3 regions of the Rhizobium sp. NZLR1 genome follow, and region 3 is predicted to be linked to each of the others. Evidence: riboswitches for the same ligand, from Rfam matches in the RefSeq annotation. Region 3 holds a riboswitch; each other region holds the start of a gene.
What was found. Region 3 has a riboswitch for thiamine pyrophosphate ahead of thiC (phosphomethylpyrimidine synthase ThiC). Riboswitches for the same ligand answer to the same signal wherever they lie in the genome.

Region 1: linked by a shared signal. The riboswitch ahead of thiM (hydroxyethylthiazole kinase) and the one ahead of thiC (phosphomethylpyrimidine synthase ThiC) in region 3 are both predicted to bind thiamine pyrophosphate.
Region 2: linked by a shared signal. The riboswitch ahead of J3O30_RS20815 (YkoF family thiamine/hydroxymethylpyrimidine-binding protein) and the one ahead of thiC (phosphomethylpyrimidine synthase ThiC) in region 3 are both predicted to bind thiamine pyrophosphate.

What each region holds. Positions count from the first base shown of each region.
Region 1 is NZ_CP071634.1:267,873-273,890, forward strand. It holds gene J3O30_RS27895 (glycoside hydrolase family 3 N-terminal domain-containing protein) at 1-435, opposite strand, end outside; gene J3O30_RS27900 (GNAT family N-acetyltransferase) at 460-939, opposite strand; gene thiD (bifunctional hydroxymethylpyrimidine kinase/phosphomethylpyrimidine kinase) at 1,161-1,982, opposite strand; gene thiE (thiamine phosphate synthase) at 1,979-2,614, opposite strand; gene thiM (hydroxyethylthiazole kinase) at 2,611-3,414, opposite strand; TPP riboswitch at 3,464-3,560, opposite strand; gene J3O30_RS27920 (DUF1349 domain-containing protein) at 3,708-4,292, opposite strand; gene J3O30_RS27925 (ABC transporter substrate-binding protein) at 4,507-6,018, shown strand, end outside.
Region 2 is NZ_CP071632.1:4,244,046-4,250,063, reverse strand. It holds gene J3O30_RS20835 (acyltransferase) at 1-585, opposite strand, end outside; gene J3O30_RS20830 (ABC transporter substrate-binding protein) at 747-1,757, opposite strand; gene J3O30_RS20825 (ABC transporter ATP-binding protein) at 1,832-2,638, opposite strand; gene J3O30_RS20820 (ABC transporter permease) at 2,635-3,441, opposite strand; gene J3O30_RS20815 (YkoF family thiamine/hydroxymethylpyrimidine-binding protein) at 3,531-4,163, opposite strand; TPP riboswitch at 4,154-4,267, opposite strand; gene J3O30_RS20810 (NAD(P)H-dependent oxidoreductase) at 4,430-5,005, opposite strand; gene soxR (redox-sensitive transcriptional activator SoxR) at 5,089-5,553, shown strand; gene J3O30_RS20800 (SDR family oxidoreductase) at 5,664-6,018, shown strand, end outside.
Region 3 is NZ_CP071635.1:51,664-57,681, reverse strand. It holds partial or broken gene J3O30_RS29260 (IS5/IS1182 family transposase) at 697-908, opposite strand; gene J3O30_RS29255 (hypothetical protein) at 1,116-1,427, shown strand; gene J3O30_RS29250 (hypothetical protein) at 1,837-2,547, shown strand; TPP riboswitch at 2,768-2,879, shown strand; gene thiC (phosphomethylpyrimidine synthase ThiC) at 2,973-4,799, shown strand; gene thiO (glycine oxidase ThiO) at 4,801-5,775, shown strand; gene thiS (sulfur carrier protein ThiS) at 5,772-5,969, shown strand; gene J3O30_RS29230 (thiazole synthase) at 5,973-6,018, shown strand, end outside.

The DNA of each region.
Region 1 (6,018 bases), on a different replicon from region 3:
GAAAGAGCGGGCGCCGATGACCGCGCTCGTCGTCTCGAAGACGAGATCGAGAACGGGCGAGCAGCCGCTGGAAAGACCGAGTTCCGTCATCATCGCGCCCATGGCCTGGGAGGAAAGGCGCAGTGCTTTTTTGCCGAGATCGAAATCGCGGCGGGCAAGTTCGGCAAACTGGCCGAAGCTGCGGAAAAGCGGCCAAGGCCCGGCATCGAGATGCTGGACGCGGCCGCCTTCCTGGTCGGTGAAGACAGGCGCATCGTCGCGGCCGACGGCTTGCCGAAAGCGTTCGATCAGGCGCCTGGTCTGTTCCGGCTCGCGCTGGTTGCGCCGGCCGACGAAGAGGCCGAGCGGATTGGTCTCGCGGAAGAGGGCGAATTCATCATCCGAAATCGCGGGATTCGGAAGGCCGACGAAAAGGGCGAGCGGGGTCGAGGACAATTCTGTAACTCCGGGATCAGATGGTCATTTCGGCATGCTTCTCAGCATGCCTTCGTAAATGCCCTTGTCGGGGGCGGGGATGACGATGGCGCCGGCGGTCCCGGCGTAGAAATCGACCGGGCCGGCATCGCCGATGAAGGCATAGGCGTGACCGAGCGTCTTCATCGCCTGAAGGCAGGCGGAAAAAAGGGCGAGCCCGATGCCCTTGCCGCGCGCTTGGCGGTCGACGCCGGTCGGGCCGAAGAAGCCGCGCGCCGTCGTGTCATAGCAGGCAAAGCCCTTGAGCTTGCCGCCGTCGACGGCGATCAGGCAGGCAACAGGCTGACGCGCGAAGGCGATTGCAACTTCGCTCGCCCAGTTTTCGCTGAAGTTTTCGCGAACCCAGTTGACGACGAGATGCAATTCCGGGGGAAGGGCCGGGCGGATGGAAACGCTGACATCGTCGGCTTTCCGCTTCAGATCGGCAAGCTGTGTGGAGTATAAGCTCACAAGCAGGTCTGGCACCCGTCACTCCTCCTGATATTCCTCTATTACGGAATATATCCCCTTTTAATGACATAGATTTGGCGATCTGGCTGGGCTTGTCAACAGGGATTTTTCAGATGGGTCGCAACGCTGCTCGCCGTTACGCTCCTGCTTTCAAAGCAAGGTAGTTGCCGAACGCAAAAACGGCTCGGGGCGCGAGCCCGAGCCGTTTCGATGGAAGCGTGCGTCGATGTGCGCGCTTATCCCTCGACTCTCCAGAGCGCATGAAAATGCTGCACCGGGCCGTGGCCGGAGCCGACGGTGAGGCTTCCTGATGCCGCGACCGCGCCGGCGAGGTAATCCTTGGCGATGGCGACGGCCTCAGACACCGAGGCGCCCTTGGCAAGCTCTGCCGCCAGCGCGCTCGACAGCGTGCAGCCGGTGCCGTGGGTGTTCTTGGTCGGCTCGCGTCTGGCTTCGAACCAGTGCAGGCCGTCGGCTGTGGCAAGCACGTCGGGGCTGTCGTCGCTGTCGAGATGACCGCCCTTGACCAGCACGGCCGCCGGGCCGAGCGCGCGCAGCTGCTCGGCCTGCGCCGCCATGTGAGACCGGTTTGTCGCCACCGGCTGGTGCAGCAGGGCGGCGGCCTCCGGCAGGTTCGGGGTCAGAAGTGTCGCCAGCGGCAGCAGCCGGCTGGTCAGCACGTCGACCGCTTCGGGTGCCAGCAGGGCGGCGCCGCCCTTGGCGATCATGACGGGGTCGATGACGATGGGGATGCTGCGCCGGTCGGCCAGTGCGGCAACAAGCGCGTTGGCGACGGCATCGGCGATGCCGGCATTGGCGATCATGCCGATCTTGACGGCATCGACGCGCACATCGGCAAAGACGGCGTTGATCTGGTCGGCGACGAATTGCGGCGGCACCAGATGCACCCCGGTGACACCTTGAGTGTTCTGCGCCGTCAGCGCGGTCAGTACCGCCATGCCGTAGACGCCGCGAGCGGAAAAGGCCTTGAGATCGGCCTGGATGCCGGCGCCGCCCGAGGGATCGGAGCCGGCGATAGAGAGGACGTTGCGGATCATGCGCGGGCCTTTCGGATTTCTCCGGCGATGCGGCGAGCGGCGGCTTCAGGGTCCGGCGTGCCGCAGATGGCGGAGACGACGGCAAGCCCCTTGGCGCCCGCGTCAAAGACTTCGGCCACATGCTCTGCCTTCAGGCCGCCGATCGCAACCGACGGCACCGGCGAAGCCGCCACCAGCCTTGCCAGGCCCTCAAAGCCGATCGGCTGCTTGTGGTCGGCCTTGGTCGGCGTCGCAAACACCGGGCCGACGCCGGTATAATCGACGAGGCTGGGATCGACGGCAGCGGCGAGCGCCTCGGTCTCGACCGACAGGCCGAGGATCATTCCGGGGCCGATCATCTTGCGCGCTCTCGCCGCATCCATGTCTTCCTGGCCGATATGCAGGCCGTCGGCGCCGATGGCGATAGCCGCCTCGACATCGTCGTTGACGATGAGCAGGGCGCCGGTGCCATCAAGCGCCTGTTTCAACGCGCGTCCGGTCTCGATCATCCCGGTCGTGCCGGCATGTTTGTCGCGCAGTTGCACCATTGTCGCACCGCCGGCAACGGCAAGGCGGGCGGTCTCGACCATGCCGATCCCGGCGCAGAGATCGGGGTCGAGGACGAGATAGAGCGAAAGATCGAAGGTCTTCATGCGGCCCATATCCTGGCCCTGGCATCGAGCGTTTCGGCGTCAAGCGCGTTCAGCGCATCGAGGAAGCGCCAGGCGAAGGAGCCGGGACCGGCCGCACCGAGTGCTGCCTCTTCGCCGGCGATGGCGAAGGTTGCAAGGGCTGCGACCGTCGCCCCGAACATATCCTCGGGCACTGTGGCGGCAAAGGCGCCGACGAGGCAGGTGAGCGAGCAGCCGAGGGCGGTGACCTGCGGCATCAAGGCCGATCCGCCTGTGATCCGCACCGCCCGCTCCCCATCGGTGACGAAATCGACTGCACCGGTGACGGCGACGACCGCCTGCTGGCGCTCGGCGAGCCATCGCGCCGAACCTTCCGCCTGTTCAACCGGATCGCGGCTGTCGACGCCCTGGCCGCGGCTCTCGCCGCCGGCGAGCGCGATGATCTCGGAGGCATTGCCACGGATGATCGTGGGCTTGAGCGCCAGCAGACCGGCGACCGCATCGCGGCGGAAAGCCGTGGCATAATGGGCGACCGGATCGAGCACCCAGGGTTTGCCGGCTGAGGTCGCTGCCTTCGCCGCCGCCTGCATGCCGTCGATCCATTGCGGCGACAGCGTGCCGATGTTGACCGTCAGCGCATTGGCGATGTCGGCGAATTCGCCGGCTTCCTCTGCGGCATGCACCATGGCGGGCGAGGCGCCGGCGGCCAGCAGAACATTTGCGGCAATGTTCATGGCGACGTAATTGGTGATGCACTGAACGAGCGGCGGCTTTTCGCGCATCGCCTTCAGCATGGCTCCTGGTGTGGTCCTGGTCTGCATGTGGCCCCTTTCAGGCGGGGGCGGGCACGGGGTCATTCGTACGGCAGTGCCGCGACCCCGAGCGACTCCCTCCGCCGGCATTATCCGGTTCAGGTTCGAAGGGTGCTTCTCAGCCCGTCTGTCGACGGGCGCCCCTGTCTCTCATCGCGCTCTTTTTCGCAGAGAATGAGGCGGATGTCATCTCGAAAATGACAGTCCTATTTGTGTGGCATTTACAGCAGGGGCAACGAATAGAACGGCCAACATTCGTGGATCACCCCAGATCGTGTCCGCAGAGAATCTTATAATAGCGTCTAACTCAAATCATGAAGATCCGTCGCAATCGCCAACCCGATCGAGAACTCCGAAAAGCGCACCGTCAACCCGCTGCGCTCCGGCGTGCAGGCCATCGGCCCGACCTCGTAACCGTCGGCGGCCGGGAAGGGCGCTAGCCGCAGCAGCGGCCAGCGGCTCCCGTCGCAAGAGGTCTGGATGCGCAGGGCGCCGTTGGCGAGGGTGACGCGGATGTGGAAATCTTCGAGTCCCTTGAAGGGTTGTGACACCGACCAGTCGGACCTGCCGTCGGTGACGACGGTGCTGAGGAAAGCTTCGCCGTCGGTGAATTCCACGCCTGTTTTTACCCAGCGTTTCCCGTCGAGGCGCACCATCAGGCCAGCCTGGTCGTAGAGGGTGCGGAATTCGCCCTGGATGCGGATCTGGGCGGTGAAGCTCTCTGCCGTGGGAAAGGCGAGGAAATGGCCGCTGTCGCGGGTGAAGCCGTAATGGGTTTCCCGCCAGAAATCGGTTTTTTCATCGGTCGTCAGGGTGAGGGCGGTGTCGTCGGCGTGCCAGCTGGCCGGTTCGTTCAGCCATTTTCCGCCCTTGAAATTGATGTTCATTCTTTTCTCCCGTTCCGCTGAAGCCTGACCATCCGTGTGCTTGGCATAATGCGCAGCCTTCGTGCAGGGCGCAGCCGAAGATTGTGTTTTCTCGCGTTCTGGTATCCCGGCAGAGGCATAATCGGTCACCCACGCTTGACAGGATCAATCCAGCTCTTATTCTGTTACAAAAAGATTGATTACATAATTGTGGAACTTGACCGGGAGCCCTCACATGAAAACACTTGTCGCATTTCTCCTTGGCACCGCGCTTGTCGCCCTGCCCTCGACCCTGCTTGCCCAGGAAAAGGGCGGCGTCATCAATGTCGCGACGATCGGCGAGCCGCCGACGCTTGATCCGATGTCGTCGACGGCCGATCTCGTCGGCATTGTCACCCAGCATATTTTCGAAACGCTCTACACTTTCGACAAGAGCTGGAACGTCACGCCGCTGCTGGCCGAAAGCCTGCCTGAGATCAGCGCCGATGGCAAAACTTATACGATCAAGCTCAGGACCGGCATCAAGTTCCACGACAATAGCGACATGACCTCGGACGATGTGGTCGCCTCGCTGACCCGCTGGATGAAGATCGCCTCGCGCGGCAAGCAGGTGTCGGGCTTCATCGACAAGATCACTGCTGTCGATCCTTCGACCGTCACAATCACGCTGAAGCAGCCCTATGCGCCGCTGACTTCGCTGCTTGCCTTCAATAATTCGGCGGCGATCATCATTCCCTCGGAAAAACAGGACGAGCCGATGAAGGAGTTCATCGGCACCGGTCCCTATATGCTGAAGGAGCGCAAGGCCGACCAGTATATCCAGCTCGTCCGCTTCGATGGCTACAAGTCCCGTGACGGCGACAGCAATGGCTATGGCGGCGCCCGCCATCAATATCTCGATGAAATCCGCTTCGTGCCGGTGCCCGATCCGAACACCCGTGTCGAAGCCGCCGTCTCCGGCCAGTATGATTATGTCGATTCGATCGCCGTCGAATCCTACGACAAGGTGAAGGCGTCGACTGCCTCGCAGCCGGTCATGTTGAAGCCCTTCGGCTATCCGGTCTTCGTCTTCAACACGAAGGAAGGTGTTGCTGGGAATGTCGAGGTCCGCAAGGCGATCCGCCAGGCGCTCAGCATGGAAGACATGCTCGCCGCCGCTTTCGGCAGCAAGGATTTCTATGCGCTCGACGGCGCCATCTATCCGAAGTCCTTTTCCTGGTCGACCGATGCCGGCGTCGAAGGCGCCTATAATCTCGCGGATCCGGAAGGGGCGGCCGCTGCTGCCAAGAAGGCCGGTTATAATGGCGAGCCGATCCGCATCCTGACCAGCCGGCAGTACGAATTCCACTATAAGATGGCGCAGGTCGCCGCAGAATATCTGAAGCTTGCCGGCTTCACCGTCGATATGCAGGTGGTGGACTGGGCGACGCTGACCCAGCGCCGCACCGATCCGAAGCTCTGGGATGTCTACATCACCCACAGCCCGTTCCTGCCGGAGCCGGCCCTGATCGGCTCGCTTTCGACCAGCTCGCCCGGCTGGTGGGATACGCCGGCCCGCAAGGCCGCCGTCGATGCCTTCACCGCCGAGGTCGACCCGAAGAAGCGCGTCGCGCTCTGGGCCGATGTCCAGAAGGCTATCTATACAGATGCGCCCTTTATGAAGATCGGCGATTTCAACGCCGTCTCGGCGAAATCGGTCAAGCTCGAAGGTGTCGATCCGGCCCCATGGCCGTATTTCTGGAACGCT
Region 2 (6,018 bases), on a different replicon from region 3:
ATGGGCCAAGAGTACAGCTGTGATGACGCAGAGCCAGGCAAAGCGGGCAAGCAACGGACGCTGCCTCAGGATGGGCAAACGAAATAGCAGGAAAAAGCAGAGAGGCAGGAGCACATAGCTGGTGACCTCGAAGGGAATGGACCAGAGCGGCCCGTCGGCTTCGACGGGAAAGAATGTGCGCCAATGCCACTGGCTCATGAACAGTAGCCCGGAGACATAGCGGAAGGCGAGCTCCGCCGTCAGCGGCAGAGCAAGCAGCGTCAGGCTGAGGGTGAAGCTGACGGTTGCGGCCACCCAGAAGCCCGGAGCGATGCGTGCCGCCCTGCGGATTGTGTAATGGCGGAGGCTGGGCATGGTGCTGCCGTCGTCGATCGCGCGCCAGAAGGGATGGGCAAGAAGAAAGCCGCTAAGCACGAAGAAGATGGCAACGCCGAAATTGCCGAAGCGGAGGATGTTTGCGGTGGGTCCCAGTTCGTCGGGAATTCTGCGCATATCCAGCCGGAGCGCGAGATGGTGGGCGAACACCAGCAGACAGGCTGCCGCGCGCAGAAAGTCCGCTCCGGCCAGTCTCTCCTGTTGGCGCATCTTGTCCCTCGCCTTACAGCGCCGCGCGCCTTTCAGACGCGTGGCACTGTAACACTTTGAATAACTGCATAATTTTTTCTTATATCGATTCCGATTTAAGAAATTATGCAGTGCCCAAGGGCTTTTCCGCGGAAAACCGCGATGGGCAAGGCGGGAATGGCTCAGGCCAGCAGTTCGTTGGTATAATAGGCGGAGAAGTCCGGCTTCTCCTTGAGTACGGCGCCATTCGCGTCGACCAGGATGCCGTTCGCGACCAGGAAGCCGCCGATGGCATCGGCCTTGGCCGGGTCGAGGGTGCCGATTACGCCGGCCTCGGACTTCAGGAAGTGTCCGTCGATCAATGCCTTCTGCGAAGCTTTCACCAGTTCCGTGTTCATCAGCGCGCCGTTGCTTCCTGATATCAGCAGCTCGCAGGCTTCGTCGGGATGATCGACGGAATAGGCATAACCCTTTCGCGTTGCCTGAATGAAAGCGCGGGCATTTTCCTGATTTGCCGAGAGATAGGCGTCGCTGGAGACGATGACCGTCGTCTGTTCGTCGGGAACGCCATAGTCGGCATAGTGGAAGCGGCCGATCTTGCGTTTTTCCAGCTCGGCGGCGATGCCTTCCCAGGTGTAGATCTCCAGTGTGAAATCGATCGAGCCATTGTCCAGCGCCTCGTAGGCGGAAGTGCCGAGCGTGACGGTCTTGACCTCGCCTTTGCCGCCATCGTTGCGGATCATCGCGGAGATCAAAGCGCTCTCCCAGGTTCCGCCGAAGCCGCCGTAGGTCTTGCCGTCGAGATCTCTAGGGCTTTTGATGTCGTCGCGTCCGCCCTTGTAGATAAGGCGCGCTGTTTCGGTCTGGACGACGCCGTAGACCATCTTCACGTCGCCGCCGGCGGCGCGCTGCATGAGGGCCTCGATCTCGCTGCTGATGCCGAAATCGGCGACGCCGTTCGACACCAGCGTTCCGGCGCTGGTGTCGGCATAGGGAAGGATCTCGACGTCGAGGCCGGCGGCGGTATAGAAGCCCCTCGCCTTGGCGACATAGATGCCGATATGGTTGGTGTTGGGTGTCCAATCGAGCGCCATGCGCACCTTTGCGGGCGCTGACTGGCCGAAGGCCGGGCGGCCGGCAAGGCTTGCGGCGATGGCGGCTAAGATCGTCTGGCGACGGGTGAGAAGCAGCATGGTGACCTCCTCAGGTCTCTAGAGCATGATGCCGAAAAGTGTGAGCGGTTTTCTCACGACATCATGCTCTAACTCTATAATGTAGAACAGGATTCAGATTTTAAGCCGACCGGCCTAAAATCATCCTGTTCGAGCGGATGAAGCAGTGTTTGCAGGATTTCGGTTTCGATCGCCTGGGCCGCCGGCGAGCCGAGATCGGCAAGGCTTCTCGGACGGGGCAGGGGAACGTGGAATTCGCGGATGATACGCGCCGGGCGGGCCGAAAGCACGTAGATCCGGTCGGAGAGGAACACGGCCTCGCGGACGTCGTGGGTGATCAGCAGCGCCGTCCAGCGGTGTTCGGTCCACATGCTCTGCAGCCATTCCTGGATCTGTGTGCGCGTCAGCGCGTCGAGCGCGCCGAACGGCTCGTCGAGCAGCAGCATGTCCTGGGTCTGGACGACAGTGCGCAGCAGGGCGGCGCGCTGGCGCATGCCGCCTGATAGTTCGGATGGATAATGGTGTTCAAAACCGGCAAGGCCGAAGCGCTCAAACAGTGGCGCCACAGTGGCGCGGGCAGCGCGGCGGCTCATGCCACGCACTTCGAGGCCAAGTGCCGCATTGTCGATGATCCGGCGCCAGGGCATCAGCGCATCGCGCTGCGGCATGAAGGCGAATGAATGCGGCGCCCGTTCCAGCGGCGCGTCCTTGAAAAGCACGGTGCCGGAATCGGGGCGAAGCGCCTGTGTCAGCAATCGGAGCACCGTCGACTTTCCTGAGCCGGACGGGCCGACGATCGAAACGAACTCGCCGTTTGCCACAGTGAGCGAAATATCGCCCAGCACCTTCATGCCGTCGAAGGACTTCGAGATGTTGCGCAGTTCGACCATCGTATCGCTCATCGCCGCGACTCCTGGGATCGTTGCCAGGGCATGACGAGGCGCTGGATCAATAGCGTCAGCCCGAAGAGGCAGAGTGTGAGCGCGGCGCTGATAACGACGGCGGCAAGCACGAGATCGGGGCGGAAATTGTTCTTGGCGTTGAGGATATAGATGCCGAGGCCGCGGGCGGCGCCGGCATATTCGGCAAAGATCGCGCCGACGACGGCATAGGTGATCGAGATCCTGAGGCCGGCGAAGAAATAGGGCAGCGCGGAGGGAAGCCGCGCCAGGCGGAAAATCCGCCAGCGGCTCGCCTTCATCGAGTTCAGCAATTCGGCGATGTCGCGGTCGGTCGATTGATAGCCCTGCAGCAGGGCGACCAACAGCGGAAAGAAGGTGACTAGCGCCACCAGCAGGATCTTCGGCAACAGGCCGAAACCGAACCAGAGGACGACAAGGGGCGCGATCGCCACCAGCGGCAGCGTCTGGCTGGCGATGAAAATCGGTAGCAATGCCCGGCGCATGAAAGACACGAAATCCATCAGGATCGAAGCGGCGAAGGCGAAGGCAAGCGACAGCGCGAAACCGCCGAGTGTCGCACCCAGCGTCGGCCAGGTGTTTGATATCAGCGCCTCACGGTTCAGCCAGCCCTGGATGACAATGCGCGAAGGCGCCGGCAGGATGGAAGGTTTGATGCCGGAAAGATCGACATAGAGTTCCCATGCCGCCAAAAACGCGCAGCCCGCGAGAAAGGCCGGTATGCCCCGGTAGAGAGCGGCGCGGAGCGCGGCAAGGCGCGAATCCGATGGTTGTGGCGATGTCATCAGCGTTCGATTTCAGGCTTTCGTCGGGCACTGCATAATTCCTTAAATCGGAATCGATTTAAGGGAAAATTATGCAGCAATTTAAAGTGTTACGGCGTCCCTTGCGCGTCTGCTAAGACGCGCGGCGCTGTATTGGCGGAGACCGTGATGTCGAGCGTCACGTGTCCCACCGGGTCGCCGAAGCGATAGAAGGCCTCATGAATGGTCGCGAAGACGGCGCCGGCATCTCCCCCCAGCCGGGTACAGAAATTCTTGGCGTGGTCGAAGGTGCCGGAGCGCTTCAAGAAATCGATGCAGCCATAGATCTCGTCCATATGGCTGCCGGTTCCCATGACGTAGAGCGAGAATTGCGCGGCTGCCGGCTGTCCGGTCTCCGTGGTGGTTTCAACGGCGGCAAGGGCTGATGTAATCCGGTCGGCAAGCGGCTCCGCCCGGCCGGCAGAGGGCTTGACGCCGCAGATGGCGTCGTCGGGCTCACCTGGGCAGCCGCGTGAGACCGCGGCGGACAGCACGCAATGCTCGCCGGTATTGGCGGCGACGACGAAAAGATCGCGCATGGCCGCGAAGAGGACATCAGGCGGGCCGACCAGCAGGGTGGAGATATCATCGGTCTCGATGCGAAGCCGGTCGCGATAGGGGTCGAACGCCTTGACGGCATCGAGAATGATGCCGACGAAATTGCCGGACATCGGATAGAGTGACACTTGTGCGCCTGAGAACATCTGAACCTCGCTCCGCTGGCATTACCCAGATCAGCTTTGAAGGGTCCAGAGGCTTGCGCCTCGCATCTCAGCCCCGGCGATACGGAGCTCCCCTGTTATTTCGGCGGAAACTATCATCGCGGTTTTCTTCCCGCAACCGCAAAATTGCAGACCCGTCCGCGTGGTCGGAATGAACCTGATATGACGGACAACACCCGGACCGAGGTCCTGCCCGGGTGTTCCCAGAGGTTCCGTACCTGCTGGGAACGGAACCGGAGCTTTCTGTCTCAGGCGGCGATATCGGCATAGGGACGATCGATACGGGCGGTGGCGAGCGCCCGTGTCCACCATTCCAGCCTTGCCATCATTCGGCCGAGCAAGCGCAGCGCGTCGTCGGGAGTGTCGAGCCTGCCTTCCGCGTCGAAGCGGTTCCATGGCGCAGCGAAGCTGACCGAATCGCGGATCGTGACGGCGTGGAGTTCGGCAAAGACGAGGCGCAGCTGCTCTACCGCGCGCAGGCCGCCGGAAATACCGCCATAGGAAACGAAGGCGACCGGCTTGCCCTGCCAAGGCTCGAAGAAGAAATCGATGACGAATTTCAGCGAGGCGGTGAAGCTGTGATTGTATTCCGGCGTGACGATGATGAACGCGTCCGCCATGCCGAGCCGCTCGGCGAGCCTGGCGATTTCGGGATGTGCCAATTCGCGGGTGGTCGGCAGCGCAAAATCCAGCGGGTCGATGATGTCGATATCGAATTGCGGGAAGCGGATGAGCTCCTCCGTCAGCCACTTGACCACCCGGTCGCAGATGCGGCCTTCCCTCGTGCTCCCGTAGATGACCGCCAGCCTGGTGGGTGTTTTCATGTGTCGCTCCTTGTTGCGATTGGACTTTACGATTGCAGGAGCAACAGGTATAAAACCTCAACTAATATTGAGGTCAATAGGCGATGGATACGATTCCTGCGACGCCGCTCGGCAGGCTCCTGACAGTCGGTGAAGTGGCGGAGCGCAGCGGCCTCGCCGTCTCGGCGCTGCATTTTTACGAGACCAAAGGGTTGATCTCGAGCATCCGCTCCCGCGGCAACCAGCGGCGCTATGGGCGCGATGTGCTTCGCCGTCTCGGCATCATCAAGGTGGCGCAGCGTGTCGGCATTCCGCTTTCGGAAATCCAGTCAGCGTTCGAGTCCCTGCCGCAGGGACGAACGCCGACCGTTGCCGACTGGCAGACGCTGTCGGCGCGCTGGAAGGATGATCTCGACGCGCGAATCAGGCGGCTCAGCCTGTTGCGCGACCGATTGACCGGCTGCATCGGTTGCGGCTGCCTGTCGATCGAAAGCTGTCCGCTGCGTAATCCCTGCGACCGGCTTGGCAAGGAAGGGCCGGGTGCGCGGCTTCTGGAGGCCGAAAACTAGTCCTGGTTTTCCCCGGAAAGATCGGTGCGCGCCTTTCTTTCGGTCGGTGCGCTCATATGTTAAGGGCGAGTGACGCAACCGGCGGCACTGTCCGCGAGGAGGACGGCTTCGTGTTTCATCCCAGATTGTTCGAAAATCGCAATGTCGTCGTGACCGGCGCCGGCCGCGGCATCGGCCTTGAAGTCGCCCGGCAGTTTCTGGACTGCGGCGCGAAGGTGATTGTCCATACCGGGCGCAAGCCGGGACGGGATCTGCCGGATTTCCTGCTGACCGCTGAATCGGAAAGACGGGCGCTGCTGCTGCACGCCGATTTCTCCGCCATCGGTGGGGCGGCGCAATTTGCCGACGATGTCCTCGCTTTCTTCGACAGGGTGCATGTGCTCGTTAACAATGCCGGCACCATGCTTGGCCGGTTTCCCGCTGCCACGCTGACCGACGCAGAATATGAGGCAGTCATACGGCTCA
Region 3 (6,018 bases):
CCACAATGGTGCAAAGCCGACACATGCCATATTGTCCAATCTCTTCGTCAGCTCTCGCGTGATCGAGAGGCAACATGACGCAGTTTTGATAAGCTTCTATCTATTTCACTTTGAGGTCCATTCATCGTTGTTTGTGAAGTCTCTCATTCTTGAAAGAATCGTCGTCGTGAATGAGAGAACCCCATCCGTCCCCGGATTTTTTCAGGAATATCGAACCCGATGGCAGGAGAGATTAACAAGAGCGGCGCCGCCGCAATGGACCGGGCAGTCGCTGAACTGGGCCGGTCGAGGCGGCAACTCTACACTCGCCCTCGCAGACCTCCTGGCTCCGGCGCAGACCTCTCCGGAGAGGTCGTTGGCGACGACATGTCATCTGCACTTGTCGATGCAATTTTATTTCATGACCATGTCGCTGGCCATAGATTGTGCAAATACACGAGGGGTAAAAACGATCATGGCCCGAATTCTCAACCGAATGCTGACGGCCGTACCCCTGCCATGGGGACCCTGTCAGCGTCAGCGTCCGACTCCTTGAATCGACGGTCGACTTCCGCGCGTTCCTCTCTGCGGCCGCGTTAAGCTCCGAGAAGAAGTGATGCATTGAGACAGCAAACTCTACAAATGCGATCGGCGACGACCGCGGGCGTTAGTGCACAGATCTGGAATTGAACGGATGGGGATCTTTGAAACGGCTGATCATGCCGAGGGTGCCTTGCGGCGGACGAATTTCGGGCGTGCGCAGTCAAGCATGCGATTGAGAACGGCGCAGCCGATGGCGCCTTCGGTCTGCTGACCAGGCCGCGACCTCGCCCGCAGACGCCGCCCGATGATGGACTTTTATCGCCCGATTGCCGTTTCGACCAGCGAGCGTTTGCGTAGCCGTTAGAGAGTTGCCATTTCACGCGGCCGCCAAAGACACGAAATGCGATATATATAGAAATATATCCAATAATATATTCCATACTCACGGGTTTCTCGCAATAGAGAGTAAGATATGCCAAATTGGAAACGATATACTTTGCAATATATCCGACGCATCTATTGCGTTGCTTGCCGTTTTCATCAAGTGTCCTGTTATGATGAGTTACGACAGTGCAACAGGAAGATTCTTTCCCATGAATGCTGAAATCTTGCCGGCGACGTCATCGTCGGGAGGCTTGCACAAGGAGCACGACGACATGGATCACCAAAAGAAATCAGACAAGCGCCTTGGCTACTCGCATCTGCGGTTGGCAACCATCGACGGCGTGTCGCTGCCTGGTCTACAATTGTCACTCGACCGGCAGGAGGGCTCTGCGTCGACGAAGAAGACCTTTTTCGAACAATTGCTCCTGGATTTTGCTTTCGGTTGCTACCTATTCTATCCGATCCAGCTGTATGAACATCCCGCAACGAGCGAGAGGACGACAAAGGCGCTAAACCGTTAAGTGAATTGGGAGAATTTGGACCGGCCGCCACGTTCCTCCTTTGAAATCCACGTCTATCGAGTTTCCATATTCCAGGATGGAAGCATCGGCTCAGTCGCCAACGCTTGCAAACTCCAACAACAGGTCGGCGAGCGGATGGAGGATATCATGGACGACCTTGATGCGACGCAAGCAAAGGACGGCTCGGGCACACAGGCTTCAACAGGTGTGAACCAGCACGGCAGGAACATCGGAAGATGGTATGAAAGTCTATCGGGAACCCGACCGTTAAACGGTACCCGCAAGGCGCAGTTCAAATCTTGCTGCTGGCATCAAATACGCTGACAACGCGCGCTCGCCTGCCAAAATCAAGGAAATTTGACGCGCAGGGTTCGCCCATCAAATTTACTGCAGAAAGGAACCGTTCTCCGTGTCATTTTGTTCTTCGAAACGCATTCGCATCGCCGCACTTGCAGCGACTGCCATCGTCCTGGGCACCCAGATCGCAATTGCGCAAGAACCGTCTATAGGGTCTCAGTGGCTGAACTCGCCGACATCTCGAGTGGAAGCGCTTGCGGTCCTTCAGACCTTGAATGCCAATCTCCTGAGTAACGCCAGTGCTACGTTGACCCTTGATCGCTGGTGCGCCGCGCACAAGCTCGCACCGGAAGGTTCTAAGATTGTAGCTCAGCGTGTGGGCGGGCAAGACAAGCCGGCCGATGAGCACATCCGTGAACTTCTGACCGTCGGACCCGGTGAGCTGATCGCTTATCGCCGCGTCCGCCTGGTCTGCGGCGACCGCGTCTTGTCGGAAGCCGACAATTGGTATGTACCCGCAAAATTAACTGCAGAGATGAATCAGGCTTTGAAGACCAGCGATATCGCGTTTGGCAGAGCCGTTCAGGCTCTTAATTTCACTCGCACAAACCTGTCTGCCAAGTTGCTCTGGTCCCCTCTATCCGAAGGCTGGGACATGGAGGGCTTAACAGCGCATGAAACAAGTTCCCTCAGCCTGCCGCCGTTCCTGCTCGAACATCGTGCCATACTGAAACTTCGAGACGGCACGCCGTTTAGCGCCTTGGTCGAAAGCTACACGGACAAAGTACTAGACTTTCCAGTTCCGCGCCTGCTTTCTCAATAGCGCTTCGGTACTCAGCATACTTGCTGAACTGCGCGGGATAAAAATCGACAGCCACTGCATGCGACAAAAGCGCCTGCCTTGCGGAAGCGTGCCGGTCGGGCGACTGACTTGTCGATTCGTTTGATCGCGGCGACCAAGCACGATAGCCTGAGTGTAACCTGACCCCAAGCCGTCGCAGATTGTCGCTTGACAGTCCCCTCGGCAAGCCTCTACCCTTTTTGGCATTCACCAGGGGGGTCCCGGCAAGGGGCTGAGATACTGCTATCGCGCGCAGTGACCCGTTGAACCTGATCCAGTTCATACTGGCGTAGGGACGGTGCAAGCGCTCGAGAGGTTTCGGATTCACGCGTGGAATCCGTGCCGGCGTCTTTCCATCATTCCGGCTGAGGACTGGGTCTCCAAACTCAAACTTGGAGCCTCAAACCATGAACATCGCCGCAAAGAATATCACCCCAACCGTCACCACCGGCCCCTTGCCGGCATCCAGGAAGATCTACAGTCGGGGGGACATCCATCCCGACATTTGCGTGCCGATGCGCGAAATCAGCCTGCATCCGACATCGGGCGAGCCGCCCGTTGTCGTCTACGACTCGTCCGGCCCCTATACGATCGAGGGCACCGAGATCCGTATCGAACAGGGGCTGCCCTCACTGCGACGTGACTGGGTTCTCGCCCGCGGCGACGTCGAGGCCTATAAGGGCCGCCATGTCCGTCCCGAAGACAACGGCTTTGCCAGCGGCGAAAGGCTGACGCCCGAATTCCCCGCGCTACGCCAGCCGCTGCGCGCAAAGGATGGCAGTGCAGTCACCCAGCTCTCTTATGCGCGCGCCGGCATCATCACGCCCGAGATGGAATTCATAGCCATCCGCGAAAACCTCGGCCGCAAGGCGCAGGCGGACGCCATAGTCCGCGACGGCGAAAGTTTCGGCGCCCACATTCCCGACCATGTGACGGCGGAATTCGTCCGGCAGGAAGTGGCGGCGGGTCGGGCGATCATCCCCGCCAACATCAACCATCCGGAAGCCGAACCGATGATCATCGGCCGCAATTTTCTGGTGAAGATCAACGCCAATATCGGCAACTCCGCCGTCACCTCATCGATGGCGGAGGAGGTTGAGAAGATGGTCTGGGCGGCCCGCTGGGGCGCCGATACCGTCATGGATCTCTCCACCGGCCGCAACATCCACAACATCCGCGAATGGATCATCCGCAATTCGCCCGTGCCGATCGGTACCGTGCCGCTCTATCAGGCGCTGGAGAAGGTCGATGGCATTGCCGAGAACCTGACCTGGGAGGTGTATCGCGACACGCTGATCGAACAGGCCGAACAGGGCGTCGATTATTTCACCATCCATGCCGGCGTGCGGCTTCACTACATCCCGCTCACCGTCAACCGGGTGACCGGCATTGTCTCGCGCGGCGGTTCGATCATGGCGAAGTGGTGTCTCCGTCATCACCGCGAAAGCTTCCTCTACGAGCATTTCGAGGAGATCTGCGACATCTGCCGCGCCTATGACGTCTCCTTCTCGCTCGGCGATGGCCTGCGCCCCGGCTCGATCGCTGACGCGAATGATGCGGCGCAGTTCGCCGAACTGGAAACACTGGGAGAACTGACCAAGGTCGCCTGGGCGAAAGACTGCCAGGTGATGATCGAAGGCCCCGGCCATGTGCCGATGCACAAGATCAAGGAGAACATGGACAAGCAGCTCGAAGTCTGCGGCAAGGCGCCTTTCTACACGCTCGGGCCGCTGACGACCGATATCGCGCCGGGTTACGATCACATCACCTCTGGGATAGGCGCAGCGATGATCGGCTGGTTCGGCACGGCGATGCTCTGCTACGTCACGCCCAAGGAGCATCTGGGGCTTCCCGACCGCAACGACGTGAAGGTAGGCGTCATCACCTACAAGATAGCGGCTCACGCCGCCGATCTCGCCAAGGGGCATCCGGCGGCACAGCTGCGCGATGACGCGCTCTCGCGTGCCCGTTTCGAATTCCGCTGGGAGGATCAGTTCAACCTCTCGCTGGACCCCGAAACCGCCCGCAGCTTCCACGACGAGACGCTGCCGAAGGAGGCGCACAAGGTCGCGCATTTCTGCTCCATGTGCGGACCGAAATTCTGCTCGATGCGCATCTCGCACGATATCCGCGCCGAAGCGCAGAAGGAGGGACTGGAGGCGATGGCGGCACGTTATCGCGAGGGCGGCGGCCTCTATATGCCGGTAGAAACCCTGCAGCAAACGAGCGAATGAGATGCGTGTTCTTGTCAAAGGGGCCGGCGTTGCCGGCCTGACGGTGGCGCATGAACTGCGCGCTCGAGATGCCGAGGTCACTGTGCTCGATCCATATGACGGTTTCCTGCGTGCTGCTTCGTGGCTCGCGGGCGGAATGTTGGCGCCCTGGTGCGAGCGGGAGAGTGCTGATGTTGCGGTACTCATGCGCGGTCTCACCGCCGCCGACAAATGGGAGGCAATTGTGCCGGGAGAGGTGCGACGAAACGGAACGCTCGTGGTCGCCTCGGCTCGCGATCTTGGTGAACTGCGACGCTTTGCCTGCCGCACGACGGGTTATGAATGGCTGGAAGAGCCGGCGATCGCGGCGCTGGAACCCTCCCTTGCCGGGCGGTTCCGGCACGGGCTGTTCTTTCGCCGCGAAGCCCATCTCGATCCCCGGCGAGTTTTGACTCTGCTGCGCACCAAGCTGACGGTTCAGGGGGTCACCTTCGTGGGCGAGAGCTCGCATGAGGAGAGCTTCGACAGTGTCGTCGATTGCACGGGCGCTGCGCAGATCGGCGAGGCCAAGGAGTTACGCGGCGTCCGCGGCGAAATGCTTTACCTTAAAAGCTTTGACGTGGATCTCTCCCGGCCGGTCCGCCTGCTCCATCCGCGTTTCCCCGTCTACATCGTCCCGCGTGGAGACGGTCTGTTCATGGTCGGCGCGACGATGATCGAGACGGAATTCGACGGGCCTATTGTCGCCCGTTCACTGATGGAACTGCTCAACGCTGCATACACGCTATTTCCGGCCTTTGCCGATGCAACCATAATCGAAACGGGTGTCGGAATCCGCCCAGCCTTTCCGGACAATCTTCCACGTGCAAGCCATCAGGGAAAGGTGATCTCGCTCAACGGCCTCTACCGTCACGGCTTTCTGCTCGCGCCAGCCATGGCGGCCGAGGCGGCTGAACTTGTCTTCAACCAACATACCACGGGAAGGAATGCCTCATGAAAGTGATCGTTAATGGCGAGGCCCAGGATGTCGCGGCTGAGACGCTGTCGGAGCTTTTAGTCCTGATGGAATACGAGGGTGACTGGCTGGCGACAGCCGTCAACGGTGAGCTGGTCCATCGCGAAGACCGGTTCAATCGTTCGCTCAACGACAATGACAGGATCGAAATCCTGTCGCCGATGCAAGGAGGCTGACGGATGCTGACGCTTTATGGATCCGAAATAAACTCCCGTCTGCTGCTCG